DNA from 2 places in the Roseibium algae genome. Region 1 is predicted to be linked to the other one. Evidence: predicted binding sites of a transcription regulator. Region 1 holds the regulator's gene; the other holds the start of a gene.
What was found. The regulator PhoB, encoded in region 1, activates phosphate uptake and scavenging genes when phosphate is short. The targets are predictions, from matches to a motif close to TGTCATNNANCTGTCAT.
Positions count from the first base shown of each region.

Region 1 (7,698 bases):
GACATCAAACGCTGGTTGACCTGATAGGCACCAAGCAGATTGTGCCGCGTTGTGTCATCGTCGTCGCCCATGGAAACCCAACAATCTGTCACCACACAATCGGTGCCTTTGACCGCTTCAAATGGATCGTCAGTCACAACGATCGACGCCCCTTCTGCGCGCGCCTTCTCAATCAGATCGGTTGGCGGGGCCAATTCCGAAGGTGTTGCAATGCGCAGTTCAAAGTCGAGGCGCGGAGCCGCATGCACCCAGGACGCCAGCACATTGTTGCTGTCGCCGCTCCAGGCAATCGACTTGCCTTTGATTGAGCCACGATGCTCTTCAAACGTCAAAAGATCTGCCATGATCTGACAAGGATGAGACACTTTGGTCAAACCATTGATAACAGGAATGGTCGCATTGGCCGCAAGTTCTGTCAGATCGTCATGACTCAGGATCCGGATCATAACCGCATCAACAAATCGCGACAGAACCTTGGCTGTGTCCGCGATTGTCTCGCCCCGCCCGAGCTGCATTTCTGCACCCGTGAGCATCAAGGTTTCGCCGCCAAGCTCGCGCATGCCAACGTCAAAGGAAATACGTGTACGGGTCGATGGCTGCTCAAAAATCATCGCCAGGACTTTACCCGCCAAAGGCCCCTCGCCCCGACGAATACCATTGCGGTCTTTTTTAAGACGCTTGCTGACGTCTAGAATGTGGCGCAGTTCGTCTCCGCCAAATTCGGTCAGATCCAGAAAATTCCGCGACATACCGGTGCTGGTCATTCTGCCGCCCCTTCAAGTTTCAATGTTTGTTCAAGTGACGTGGCAGCGGCCTCGAGCCGCTTAACAGCCTCTGCAATCTCTTCATCCGAGATCGTCAGCGGAGGCATGATCCGCACCACATTATCGCCAGCGGGGATCGCCAGAAGCCCTTGTTCGCGTGCCATTGCGACGAAATCTCCAGCGGGTACAACGCACTTCAGACCGAGCATCAAACCAGAACCGCGCACTTCCTCCAGGACATCAGGATGCCCATCGACGAGACCGGCCAGCTTCTGCTTGAAGTTGAGACCCTTCGACTTCACCGTATCCAGGAATTCATCGGCCAGGATCACATCAAGCACTGCATTGCCGACAGCCATCGCAAGAGGATTACCGCCGAAGGTCGTGCCGTGCGTTCCAGGCACCATGCCCGACGAGGCCTCTTCCGTTGCGAGACACGCACCCATTGGGAAACCGCCGCCGATGCCCTTGGCAACCGCCATGATGTCCGGCATCACACCGGACCATTCATGCGCAAACAACTTACCTGTCCGACCAACACCCGTTTGGATTTCGTCAAAGATCAGCAAGATGCCTTCATCGTCGCAGAGCTTACGAAGCTGACGTAAAAACTCAGTTGGGATCTCGCGGATGCCGCCTTCACCTTGGATTGGTTCAATTGCAATGGCTGCTGTTTGCGGACCAACGATCTCTTTTAAGGCCTCCAGATCACCAGCTGGAACCTGGTCAAAACCAGGAGCCTTTGGGCCAAAACCCTCCATATACTTTGCCTGACCACCAGCTGCGATTGTCGCGATGGTCCGCCCATGGAAAGCACCTTCAAAGGTCACGATGTGATATCGATCAGGGTGTCCCTTGTCATACTGATAGCGGCGCGCGGTTTTGATCGCAGCTTCCATCGCCTCAGCCCCAGAGTTTGTAAAGAACACACGATCCGCAAACGTTGCCTCAGCCAGGCGACTTCCGAGACGGTTTCCCCCCGGAGGACTGTGCAGATTGGACGTGTGCCAAAGCTTTTCAGCCTGAGCCTTCAGCGCCTCGACCAGATGCGGATGACTATGCCCAAGCGCGTTGACGGCAATCCCGGATCCGCAGTCCAGAAATCGTCGGCCATCACTCGCTACCAGCCAGACACCTTCACCATGATCGAATTCCAGGCCCGATCTTGCGTAAGTTCCAAACAGCGCAGACGCCGACATTTCCTTAAACTCCCGTGGAGAGAAAAACCTTTATGCCATGCGCTGTTTATTCCGGAACCTGACCAATAAAGGCCCTAAAACGAAACATGCCGCCCGGAAAAGGCGGCACGCGCATGTCATAAAAGCTTATACACCTGTTCCCCGGCTCGCTGTCAATGCAATTGGCAGGTTTCAGCCAATTGCATTCGCACATAGGCAAATTGGCTATTCTGGGGAAAAGCTGGTTCATCCCCATCTGAATCCCCCCGAAACCTTGCCTCAACTTTCACCGATATTGTAATGTCCGATGAGTAAAGCACGACATGTCGTGTAGCAAATCACTTTATGGCACTAAATATGCCACTACTGGCACGCATGAGTGTGCCTTAACACTTGGTTAATGCTTCGTGGTTTTTCGCCACTGAACATACGGGGTGCGGCAAAATGAGTTGGACGAATGAACGCGTGGAGCTTTTGTCAAAGCTCTGGGCCGAAGGCCATAGCGCAAGTCAGATTGCGGGCGAACTCGGCGGCGTGACACGCAATGCAGTTATCGGAAAAGTTCATCGCCTTGGGCTTTCGGGCCGTGCAAAGGCACCATCGCCTGCATCCAAGCCGCGTCGGCCACGCGCGGGCTCGGCTGCACCTGCATCACCAGGAAGAACAGGTACACCGCAACCACAGTCTCAGGGTGCAACTGCCTTGAAGATGGAAAGTGCACCTGCTCCTGTTGCAAAGCCAGAGCCGGAAATCGAGCTTATTGCTGAGCTGGTACCGATGTCAGAACGTGCAACGATACTGTCGTTGACAGAACGGACTTGCAAATGGCCAATCGGAGATCCGAGCACCGACGATTTCTATTTCTGCGGTCGGGTTTCAGATGCAAACGTTCCTTATTGCGCCCATCATTGCAAAATTGCTTATCAACCTGTGAGTGATCGGCGACGCAATAATAACAATAAGCCGTTGGCTGTTTCCGCCCCAATTGCTGCTGCACGCGCTTCCTAGAGCTTTGCAGTTTTAAGGCGATCAGAGATTAAAAAAGCCCGCCGAATTCGGCGGGCTTTTTATTTGGCAATAGCAAGATACTGAGGTTCAGGCCTCAGGCAAGGGCGAACTGATCGTTGAAGGCATAACCAGCACCGCGCACAGTGCGGATTGGGTCTTTCGCCTTGCCACGGTTCAACGCCTTGCGCAAACGCCCGACATGAACATCAACGGTCCGTTCATCCACATAGACATCGTGGCCCCAGACCCCATCAAGAAGCTGTTCACGAGAGAACACGCGCCCAGGCGACGTCATTAGGAATTCCAGAAGCCGAAACTCCGTTGGCCCCAGATGGATTTCCTTGGTGCTGCGCCGCACACGGTGAGTTTCCCGATCCAGCTCAATATCACCAGAACGCAGCATCGAAGATACAACTTCAGGATTTGCCCGGCGCAAGATGGCCCGGACCCGCGCCATCAGTTCCGGCACGGAGAATGGCTTGACCACATAGTCATCTGCCCCCGTAGACAAGCCACGAATACGCTCGGCTTCCTCGCCGCGAGCAGTCAGCATGATCACCGGCAAGCGTTCAGTCTCTTCGCGCATTCTCAGGCGCCGACATAGCTCAATGCCGGAAATGCCCGGCAGCATCCAATCAAGTAGCAACAAGTCAGGTACACTTTCACGGAGACGAACTTCAGCGTCGTCTCCGCGCATGCAGGAATCGACTGTGTAGCCTTCTGCTTCCAAATTGTATCTCAGCAACAGGCTGAGCGGCTCCTCGTCTTCAACGATGAGTACCTTAGGCATTCCAGTTTACTCCGAACCATTCCCGCCTGACGTACTGATATCAGGCGTCTTCTTTGTCCATGACACCCGTTTCGTCCATGCGTGGACGATCTTCGGTCAGGCGGTCACCTGTGACCATGTAGAAAACATTCTCTGCGATGTTGGTGGCATGATCGCCGATGCGCTCGATGTTCTTCGCGCAAAACAGAAGATGAGCGCACTGAGTGATATTGCGCGGATCTTCCATCATGTAGGTCAGCAACTCCCTGAACAACGAGGTGTAGATCGCATCAACTTCGCTATCCCGGTCCCGTACAAGACGAGCTTCTTCAGCATTCCGGCGGGTATAGGCATCCAGCACGTTTTTGAGCTGAGACAAAGCCAGCTCTGTCATGTGCTCAACACCGATTGACAGTGTTTTGGACTTAAGACCTGCATCCATCGCAATCACACGCTTGGCAACATTTTTCGCCATGTCGCCGACCCGTTCCAGATCGTTTGCAATACGGCCAGCAGCCATGATCTCACGAAGGTCCTGGCCCATCGGCTGACGTCGTGCGATCACCTGAACATTGCGCATTTCGATATCAAGCAGAAGCTCATCCAGCCTGGCATCCTTCAAGATGGTTTCCTGGGCAAGCTCCAGATCCTGCCTCATCAAAGCAGAAACCGCGTTGCTGACAATATCCTCGGCCAGGCCACCCATTTCGGCGATCAGACCAGCAATAGTGGTAAGTTCTTCGCCATATGCAGATACCGTATGTTCGGTCATCTCAGTTCCCTTTCCATACCCGTGTCAACAAAATCAGCCGAAGCGGCCCGTGATGTAATCCTGGGTGCGCTTGTCTTGCGGGTTGGTGAAAATATCCTGCGTCGCGCCCACTTCAACCAGATTTCCCATATGGAAGAAAGCTGTCTGTTGAGACACACGAGCCGCCTGCTGCATCGAATGGGTCACGATAACAATCGTAAAATTCGCCCGCAGTTCATCGATCAGCTCTTCCACCTTTGCAGTGGCAATCGGATCAAGTGCCGAGCACGGTTCATCCATCAGAATGACTTCCGGGCTTACCGCAATGGCACGCGCAATGCACAGGCGTTGCTGCTGGCCACCTGACAGCCCCGTTCCCGGTCCATCCAGACGATCTTTCACTTCGTTCCAAAGACCAGCTTTCTGCAAGCTGGATGCAACGACTTCGTCGAGCTCAGACTTTTTGCGTGTCAGACCATGGATCCGCGGCCCATAAGCAACATTGTCATAAATTGATTTTGGGAAAGGGTTCGGCTTCTGAAACACCATTCCAACCTTGGCGCGCAACTGCACCGGATCGACTTTCGGATCATAAATATCCTCATCATCAATCTTGATGTCGCCTTCAACGCGGCAAATATCAATTGTATCGTTCATCCGGTTCAGGCAACGCAGGAACGTGGATTTACCGCAACCGGACGGACCGATAAACGCCGTAACTGCACGTGCCTCGATGTCAACGCTGACATCCTTGATTGCGTGGGTATCACCGTAATAAACCTGCACTTTACTGGCAGAAATTTTCGTTTCAGTCATCTCGGCGGTCTCTATATCTCTAGGCATCTCACTCATGGTGACGCTCATTCCTTACCAGCGGCGCTCAAACCTGCGACGCAGGATGATCGCGACAACATTCATTGTCATGAGGAACAGAAGCAGGATGATGATCCCACCCCAGGCCCGTTCATAGAAAGCCGGATCCGCACGCTTTGCCCACTCGTAAATCTGGGCAGGCATTGCAGAGTTCGGCGACAAAAATCCAGACACAACCCCATCAGGGAATTCGGAGGCAATAAAGCCAACCATCCCGATGAGAAGAAGTGGAGCTGTTTCACCCAGGGCCTGTGCAAGTCCAATGATCGTCCCTGTGAGGATACCTGGCATTGCAAGTGGCAGAACATGGTGGAAGACCGACTGCATCTTGGATGCCCCAATTCCAAGCGCCGCACTTCGAATACTCGGCGGCACTGATTTCAGAGATGCACGCGTCGAAATGATGATGGTCGGAAGTGTCATCAAGGTGAGGACCAGTCCACCGACGAGAGGCGCCGACTGAGGCAAGTGAGCGAACTGAATGAACGCCGCAAGACCCAGAATACCAAATACGATGGATGGAACAGCAGCCAAGTTCGAGATGTTCACCTCAATCAGATCAGTGATCCGGTTTTTGGGAGCAAATTCTTCCAGGTAGATGGAGGCTGCGACGCCAATCGGTAGAGCCAAGAGCAAGACTACCAGCATCATGTAGAAGGAGCCGATCATTGCGACCCCGATACCAGCCTGTTCAGGACGTGAGTCCGATGCATCTGCACCCAAGATGAATTGCCAATTGAAGCGCTTCACCACAGTTGCCGTTTCCCGCAACTTGTCGACAATGTCGAGATGCACGGCATTCAGGTTCTTGTCGTTGACCAGATCTTCGCGCGTTACCCGGCCTTTCATATAGCCATCGACACGAGAAGACGCCACTAGATTGAATTGAGCTGTCGAGCCGATCTTGTCCGGATTTGCCAAGACAAATTCACGAACTGTAGCTGGGGCACCTGAGGACATGATCTTCAAGAGATCCTTGTCCTTCATATCTGTTTTAACGCCCTTTTCTTCCAGTTTTTCTCGCAGGGAACCTGCGATCATGGCCCGATATTTGGACGTCTTCACAATTGATGCTTCAGCCTTTTCGATCTTTGCCTTGTCCAAAGTCACATCCAACGAGATGAAAGTCTGGGTAAAGGCACTGGTCCCGTTCGAGAAGATTGCGAAAAGCAATGCAGCCAAGAAAAAGAGACCGATCAAGATGGCAACAATGCCATAGCATTTAAAACGTGTTTCGGATGAGTTACGCCGTCGCGTCAGTGTATCGACTTCCAGGAGCGACTTCTTGTTCACCCGGGCCGCAGCCTTCGAGTTTACGGTGGTATCGGTCATTCGTACTGTTCCCGGTACTTGCGCACGATGTAGAGGGCGAAAATGTTAAGGCACAAGGTTATGACAAAGAGCGTCATGCCAAGCGCAAAAGCGACAAGAGCCTCAGGAGACGCGAAGTCCTGATCACCTGTCAGCTGACTGACGATCTTTGCGGTAACTGTTGTCATCGCCTCGAATGGATTTCCGCTGAGCCGTGCAGCTGCACCTGCCCCCAAGACAACAATCATGGTCTCGCCAATGGCTCGTGAAGCTGCCAGGAGAACCGCACCAACCACCCCCGGTAACGCCGCCGGCAAGATCACCTGCTTGATGGTTTCGGAATGGGTCGCCCCAAGACCGAGAGACCCGTCGCGCATGGCCTGAGGCACTGCGTTGATGATGTCGTCTGACAGGGAGCTGACAAATGGGATCAACATGATGCCCATCACAAGGCCAGCAGTCATGACCGCCGTTCCACCTTGCATCCAATTAACACCAAAGGCGCCATCCTGACCGAAAGCATCCACCAGGAGCGGGCCAACCGTCATCAATGCAAAGAGACCATAAACAATCGTCGGGATCCCGGCGAGGACTTCCAGCATTGGCTTGGCAAAAGCGCGCACCGTGGACCCGGCATATTCTGACAGGTAAATCGCGGCAAACAGCCCGATTGGCACGGCAACCGCCAAGGCAATCAAGGAAATGTAGAACGTCGCCCACATCAGTGGAAGAATGCCAAGCTCAGACCCACCACCAAAGCTGGGGCTCCAGGTCAGACCGAAGAAGAAATCCGCAGCTGGATAAAGCTTGAAGAACTCAATCGTATTGAAGATGAGTGAGAACACAATTCCCACTGTCGTCAGGACCGCGATTGAGGCTGCCAGAATCAGGATCCAGAGAACCACCTGTTCAACCACATTACGTGCTCTGAAATCCTTATGTGAGCGACTATAGCCAAACGCCAATCCAGCAAAGGCAACAGCAAGCACAAGCACGGTTCGGCCAAGATGGCCAAATGAAGACATTTCACGGTAACGCTGAGCG
Region 1 covers NZ_JBAKIA010000002.1:228,931-236,628, forward strand. The annotation lists gene argF (ornithine carbamoyltransferase) at 1-764, opposite strand, end outside; gene V6575_RS04725 (aspartate aminotransferase family protein) at 761-1,963, opposite strand; gene V6575_RS04730 (GcrA family cell cycle regulator) at 2,387-2,950, shown strand; gene phoB (phosphate regulon transcriptional regulator PhoB) at 3,045-3,740, opposite strand; gene phoU (phosphate signaling complex protein PhoU) at 3,781-4,491, opposite strand; gene pstB (phosphate ABC transporter ATP-binding protein PstB) at 4,525-5,313, opposite strand; gene pstA (phosphate ABC transporter permease PstA) at 5,338-6,675, opposite strand; gene pstC (phosphate ABC transporter permease subunit PstC) at 6,672-7,698, opposite strand, start outside.

Region 2 (7,698 bases), on a different contig from region 1:
TTTCGCTGATCGCAAGGTCATTGATGGAGGCAAGGCGCAACTGCATCAGGCCATCAGCATCGAATTCCCAGTTTTCATTGCCATAGGAGCGGAACCAATCTCCAGCGGCATTGTGCCATTCATAGGCAAAGCGGACCGCAATCCTGTTTTCAGTGAAGGCCCAGAGTTCCTTGATCAGGCGATATTCATGCTCTTTCTCCCATTTGGCCGTCAGGAAGGCTTCGACGGCAGTCCGTCCGCTCAGAAAGTCGGACCGGTTCCGCCATTTGGTTTCAGGCGTATAGGCAAGCGCCACTTTCTGCGGATCGCGAGAGTTCCAGCCATCTTCGGCAGACCGTACCTTGGCGGCAGCCGTCGTTGCATCAAAGGGAGGAAGTGGTGGGCGTGACATGATGAGATCCTTGAACTTACAAAATAGAGAAGAATGTTTGGGAGGCGCCGAGTGCCACCAGATAGAGCCCGAGTGCGCATGCCAGCCAGATGAGTGTATTGGGCATGCGGTAGGGTAATGCTGAGGCATGTCTTTCGTTGCGCATCTGGTGATCTCGAACTGTTTGATCGTTGATGAACTGATCGGTTCATTTTGACAATATTTATATGAACCGATCAGTTCATTTATTCAAGGGTTCGCCGTGTTTTTTTCTGCGAATGTTTTCCGAGCGTGTTTGAGACAGAAGTTAATATGTTGTAATTATTGATTTATTCTAGATATCTTGAAGGTTTGTTCGGTATCAGTTAAATTACAGATCGGTACATAAAAGGAAAATTGATGCGTCCGAGCAAGCGGGATGAGTTGGTGCGGGAGGCTTTGAAGGTCTTCTATCAGGGGGGATTTCACGCCACGGGCATGGATGCGCTTGTGGTTGCTACCGGCATTTCAAAGACCACCATGTTCAAACACTTCAGTTCAAAGGAAGAACTGATCCTGGCGGTGCTGCGCCTGCGCGACGAGAACTTCCGAAACTGGATCATTCGCCGTACTTCAGAGCTTGGCCGCACACCACGTGAACAACTTCTGGCGCTTTTCGATGTCCTGGCGGAGTGGTTTGCCGAGCCGGATTTCCGAGGCTGCATGTTCATCAAGGCCTCAGCGGAATATCAGGAGCCGGATCACCCGGTCCATGTTCAGTCAGCTGAGCACAAGCGTTTGTTGTTTAATTATGTCAGATCACTGGCGATTGCTGCCGGTGCATTGAAACCGGACAGTATTGCCCGGCAGCTCCTGCTGTTGAAGGAGGGAGCAATCGTTGCAAAGCATATGGGGTATGAAGATGACCCTGCGAGCGATGCCAAATCTGCCGCACGCATTCTGCTCAGCCAAGCTTTTGGACCACAGGCGGCAGCGGCCTGAAATTGGGGCTTATTCGCTGCGGGGATGCCCAAGGTCTGCGGCCATTCGGTCCACATAAGAGATGATGGCTTCGATGTCGTCCTGGCTCAGGATGACTTCGTGAATGGTGGAGGGCAAGTGCTCGGGCCGCGGCTCGTCATCTTCAAGCCGGATGTGGGCCGGGTGGGGGTTGCGCGCCATGAAACTGTCAAAGCGATCATCCCAGTCTTTTAAAGCCACAATCATGATTTTGAATGAGGGGCTTGCCGAGGTTCCCGTGAAACGGTCCTTTTCGCTCACGATGTGGCAGCGGGCGCAATGAAGCTTCGACAGCTCCAGCCCGCGTTGCTCCAGCTGGTTGAGTGGTTCGCTACTGGCCGTCGTCGCCATCAATGACAGAACGGCAAGTGCGCTTAATCCAAGTGAGACCCTCATGGCGGGCATTGTCTTCACGGATGGCTGACGACTGCTTGTATGTTTCCACAGCATCCGGCTCTCCCTCTTTGGAGGCATTTAGCCAGAGAATTCCGCAGAGTGCCAGCTCGACTTTTCGTCTTTAAAAGCAAAAAGCCGACCCAGGGGCCGGCTTTTCATATTAGCAAATGCGAAGGTTCAGCGTTTGACGACGATCTTCGATCCAACCTTCACGTGGCTATAGAGGTGGGTAATGTCATCGTTGGCAAGCCGAATGCAGCCAGAGGATACGGCGCTGCCGATGGTCCAGGGCTGATTTGTTCCATGAACCCGGTATAAGGTGGAGCCGATGTAGAGGGCGCGTGCACCAAGTGGGTTGTTCGGGCCACCGGGCATATGGGCAGGAAGGATCCGTCCCTTGGCGCGTTCACGAGCGCGCATCTGTGCTGGAGGCGTCCAGCCTGGCCACTCGGCCTTGCGGGTGATGCGGTTCGTTCCAGACCACTGGAATCCGTCTTTGCCGACGCCGATGCCGTATTTCATGGCCTTTCCGCCTGGCAGCACATGATAAAGGCGGCGCTCATCCGTATCAACGACAATCGTTCCAGGGCTATAAGGACCGTCGTAGCTTACCTTTTTGCGCTTGACCGGCGACTTACCACCGTAGGATGGGCCGAATTGAACCCACTGCTTCTTGTCCGGGTCGAAAAACTTTCCGCCGGGTGTTGCCATGGCAATCCCGCTGACCATCGTAAACAGCAGCGTTACAACTGCCAGAATTCCTTTTCCCATGCCAATTCCCCCAGGCGATCTGTATAAACCAATAGATACATAAAACTACCCGAAGCCTAGGGAATAGGACTTTCTGTTGCGTTAACAATAGAATTGACCCGGGGGTATTTTTATGTGGTTAACGGTTTTATGAGGTGCTGGAACCGAGATTCTTGCAAGTGACGTTCGCGGGAAAAAGCCTTGATGGCAGCGCATCATAAGAAAACTGTAGCCTAGCTGTATTTCTCAATAAAAGCGTCGATCTCAAGACTGCGGAAGTCGGGTAGGCGGGCCTTCATGGTCGCATGATCCCAATCACACCATGCAATGTTTTGAATGGCATCGGCCTGGTCTTCTGTGAACTGCCGTTTCAGTTCCGTTGCAGCCACGTCGCCAACGATGGTGTAGGGAGCAACATCCTTGACACCACAGAGCCTGCTGCGACCACTGCGCTTGTGCCAATGGTCACACAGGCCAGGACATTCACACCATGCCCGATCCACACATCATGACCAAAGGTGACCCAGTCTTTCTTCGGCTTTCACCAAGACCTCCAGCCTGTGTACGAGTGTGACTTGCTGGGGAGAAGGAAATAGAGCCATGGACAGAATGATGTCAGAGAGAGAATAGTTTGATGGAATTATTGAAGTATTGAAAATTCAATCATTTAATACAGTGACTGGTAAAATAATAGGCCAGAGATACTGTTGCTTTGTTTTGATTGTGGAGGAAAATCGTTATTTGGAATATTTCTGTTCGGTGTATTGGTGTTTGAGCGAACCTTTTTCTGGATAGCGGGCACTTAAGTCTATCAACGTACCCAGAACCAAGGACTTTTCATGAAGTATTCAAAGCTGCACTCCAAGCTCAACAAGGCGACAATCCTATCGTTCAGAGAGTGGTTGAAAAAAAGGGGAAACGGCAATCAGTTCGATGCTCTTCTTCATGCTGCAAACCCTGAAAAAGTCTTTACTGGCTTTTTGTACGGAGATTCCGCAAAAACGGAGGGGTTTGACCCGGCACAATTGAAATCAATCAACGACATGAGGTTGGTGTCGCTGCAAGCGATTCACACAGAAACAAACAAGTCTCTAGACGACGTGACGGTGAAGGAACTCGTCCAGGATTCCTTTTTGCGCGGTGCCATCATAGATGTTTTGAAGGACTGGGACGAGCGTCTCGGAAACCTACACGGCCAATACAGGGGCAGCGATGACTTCTATAATCTGATGCACAAGAACATAAACGGTTCGAAGCTCGTGCAAGAAATGGATATGCCGAAAAAGTCCGAAAAGAATTTGGTCGCAGCGGCCGCCGCGCTAAAGACTGGAAACACGCAAGCAGCGACGAAAGCTGTGTCGGCAATCGTCAAGGAGCATGGCAAAGAGTTGCCGCCGAAATCGGGAGTTAAGGATCTGGTCGCAGCCATTGAGAAGAAATTGAAGAGTAAGAACGTCCTCAAGGTCCCGAATCTTTAGAATTAATGCTGATCAATAGGTGGGAAGTCCGGATCTGATCCGTAAAGGGTCTTGCTTACCGGTACTTCTCAATGAACGCATCGATGGGCAAATTGCGGAAATCGGGCAAGCGCTCTTTCAAATCCGCATGGCTCCAGTCCCACCAAGCAACATCCATGAGCCCTTGTTCCTGGGCATCGGTAAACCGGCGTTTGATCGGCTTGGCAGCGACGCCGCCAACAATCGTGTAGGGCGGCACGTCCTTGGAGACTACAGCTCCGGCGCCGACAATGGCGCCGGTGCCGATCGTGACACCGGCGAGCACCGTCACATTGTGTCCGATCCATACGTCGTGGCCGATGGTGACCCAGTCATCTTTGCGCCACTGGAAAAACTCTTCGTCGTCAGAGCCAAGGTCATAGGCCGCCGCGCGATAGGTGAAATGATGCTGTGAGGCGCGCCAGGTCGCATGATTGCCGGGGTTGATGCGAACGCGCCGGGCAATTGAGCAGAATTTGCCGATGGTGGACCAGACGACATCACCTTCCTGCACAATGTAGGAATAGTCGCCCATCTTGCTTTCCCGCATTTCCGTATAGGCACCAACTTCAGTCCATTCACCGAGGTCACAATTCAACACAACAGCATCGGGATGAATATTAGGGGTGGATGTCAGAGTGGGTTTGTTGGCAGGGGAGACCATTTCGCACCTTTGTACGGTTTCAAGTTGCGTGTGTTTCTGGTCCTGAATAGGCGCTCACGGTGCGGTCTGTCTTGACGATTAGATGATAGTTTCATGACGATCCTGCGTTTTGGTTTTATTCAAACGGATCTGTGCTGCGAATAATCTTCTGTATTCGCGGTGGAAAAAGGTTTCACGGCTTGTTTTCTACTTCGCGTAAAAATCAGGCTTCATGTCTTCGTCATTTAAAAGTCATTAAAACTTCAAGATCCCAAATCCTGACTGTCATTGGGCTGTAATATAACCGTGGCTCTTGTCGCTTCAGCAAACAACGACAGCGACAGGGCCTGCGGGTGATTCATTTCGAAAACGTCACGAAAACTTTCGGCGATCGCGCAGCGGTCAATAACGTCAGTTTTTCTATTGATAAACCGCAGATGGTTGGCATCATTGGTCGCTCCGGGGCGGGCAAATCAACGCTCTTGCGCATGATAAACCGTCTGACGCCAGCCACTTCGGGTCGCATCCTGTTCAATGGTGAAGATATTCTCAGCCTGAAGGGTGGCTCGATGCGCCGCTGGCAGCGTGATTGCGCCATGGTGTTTCAGCAGTTCAATCTGGTGCCTCGCCTTGATGTTGTGACCAACGTCATGCTCGGTCGGCTCAATGCACAGTCAACCTTCAAGAGCCTCTTCAACATATTTAGCGCCGAAGACGTGAACCGGGCGCTTGCTGCGCTGGATCGTCTCGGCATTGTGCAAGAAGCGACCAAGCGCGCCGAAGAGTTGTCCGGTGGCCAGCAGCAGCGCGTGGCGATTGCCCGGGCATTGACCCAGGAGCCGCATATGGTCCTGGCCGATGAGCCGATTGCCTCCTTGGATCCAATGAATGCGAAGATCGTCATGGACGCCCTTCGTGAGATCCACGAGCGCGATAATAAGGTCGTTATCTGCAATCTGCACACGCTTGATACGGCGCGTCATTACTGTGACCGGGTGATCGGCATGCGGGACGGCGTCATCGTGTTTGATGGCGCGCCTGAACTGCTGACCACAGATGTCGCCCGTGAGATTTACGGTGCAGACGAAAGCTTCAACGAGGCGGCAACATCCACCTCCATAGACACTCCGGGTCTGTCTGCCCGGCCAACAGATCCTGCCGGTGCGGTGACGCCGGTAGCTACGGCTGTGTTGTAAATCCAGTCGCTTTTCCCAGTCATCCATATCCATCCTTTTTGGGAGTGCCCCAGATGAACGTCGTTTCAAAGTTCGCCGCCCTGGCCGCGGTTAGCATGCTTGCCCTGAATGCAACTTCCGCAGTTGCTGCAGACAACATCACTGAATTCCGCATCGGCATCCTCGGCGGTGAAAACGCTTCCGATCGCCTTCGCGCATACACATGTCTTGAAGAGAAGACAGCTGAGCTGCTCGGCGTTCCAGTCAAGCTTTTCGCTCCAGCCGATTATAACGGCGTGATCGAAGGTCTCCTTGGCGGTAACCTCGACATGGCTTGGCTCGGTGCTTCCGGTTATGCCAAGGTATATCTGACAGATCCTGAAGCTGTTGAGCCTGTTCTCGTCAAGGTCAACAACGATGGCGGCTACGGCTACTACTCCATCGGCTTTTCTCGCGTCGACAGCGAAATCAATTCGCTGGAAGACATGAAGGGCAAAGTCTTTGGTTTTGGTGACCCGAACTCCACATCCGGTTACCTGATCCCGTCCATCGAAATTCCTAAGCTTGGCTACTCCATGAAACCGGGCGAATATTTCTCTGACGTCAAGTTTACTGGCGGTCATGAGCAGACCATCGTTGCGGTTGCCAATGGCGACATTGACGGCGGTGTAACCTGGGCCGATGGCCAGGGCGAATGGGAAGACGGCTACAACTCCGGTGCTCTGCGCAAGGCGTCTGATGCTGGCCTCGTTGACATGACTGAAATTCACGAAATCTGGCGTTCGCCAGTAATCCCTGAAGGTCCGGTTGTTCTGTCCAAGAAGCTGCCTGAAGACGTGAAGCTCAAGATGGTCGGTCTTATGGCCAGCCTGAAGTCCATGGACGAAGAGTGCTTCTACGGCGTTGCTGCTGGCGAAGCCAAGGGCTTCATGCCGATCACGCATGCTGCTTACGAAAGCATCGTTGCTGCGCGCGAAGCCAAGAGCAAAAACTAAGGCTAACGCCTGATGTTGAGACGCGGGTCGGTTCTCCGGTCCGCGTCTTGACTTTAAGTACTGCGCTTCGATCCCAACGCTTTTAACAAACGCTTACAAAGGTACTTCGAAATGGCCGTTGCAGCTCTTGAACAGGAAATCCTGTCGATGCGCAAACGGCGTCAGTTGTATTCCATGATCGGAATTTTGCTGCTCGTCGCCGTCCTCGCTTCCGGTTATTCAAAGTCCAACGCGATGAATTCCGGTGGCTTCACGCAAGGGCTGTCCAAGTTTTTCGATTATCCCAGCGAGATCGTTGCGGAAGCCTGGAATGCTGGTCCGGCCTTCTTTGGTCTGATCATCCATTTTCTGCCTTTCATGCTGGAAACCTTGAATATTGCCGGTGTCGCGACGCTGATCGGCGGCGCGCTCGCAGTCGTCCTGGCGATGGCCTCGACCCGTAATGTTGACAGCTACGGCCCCTTGATCCCGGTTGTTCGCCGCATGATGGACATGATGCGGGCGTTCCCGGAACTGATCATCGCCCTGTTCCTGATTTTCGTCCTCGGCTCTAGCCCGATCCCGGCGATGATCGCAGTCGCGTTTCATACAGCCGGTGCGCTGGGCAAACTATTCTCCGAGGTCAACGACAACATTGACCGCAAGCCGATTGAAGGTCTCTCTGCCTGCGGAGCCAGCTGGTTGCAGCGGATACGCTATGCCGTGCTGCCACAGGTTGCGCCGAATTACCTCAGCTATTTTCTGCTGCGCTTTGAAATCAACGTGCGCGCCTCCGCCATTCTCGGCTTTGTCGGGGCAGGGGGCATTGGCGCTGAGCTCCGCCGGACGATTGGGTGGGGCAAGGGCTCTGGTGATGAGACTGCCGCGATTTTCG
Region 2 covers NZ_JBAKIA010000004.1:476,032-483,729, forward strand. The annotation lists gene V6575_RS08580 (nuclear transport factor 2 family protein) at 1-391, opposite strand, end outside; gene V6575_RS08585 (TetR/AcrR family transcriptional regulator) at 770-1,351, shown strand; gene V6575_RS08590 (hypothetical protein) at 1,361-1,819, opposite strand; gene V6575_RS08595 (L,D-transpeptidase) at 1,943-2,536, opposite strand; gene V6575_RS23315 (LbetaH domain-containing protein) at 2,749-2,904, opposite strand; gene V6575_RS23320 (hypothetical protein) at 2,886-3,020, opposite strand; gene V6575_RS08605 (hypothetical protein) at 3,355-3,993, shown strand; gene V6575_RS08610 (DapH/DapD/GlmU-related protein) at 4,049-4,675, opposite strand; gene phnC (phosphonate ABC transporter ATP-binding protein) at 5,008-5,850, shown strand; gene phnD (phosphonate ABC transporter substrate-binding protein) at 5,904-6,824, shown strand; gene phnE (phosphonate ABC transporter, permease protein PhnE) at 6,936-7,698, shown strand, end outside.
Region 2: phnC (phosphonate ABC transporter ATP-binding protein) is a predicted target of PhoB. The motif match lies at 4,758-4,774, and genes of this name have one in related genera.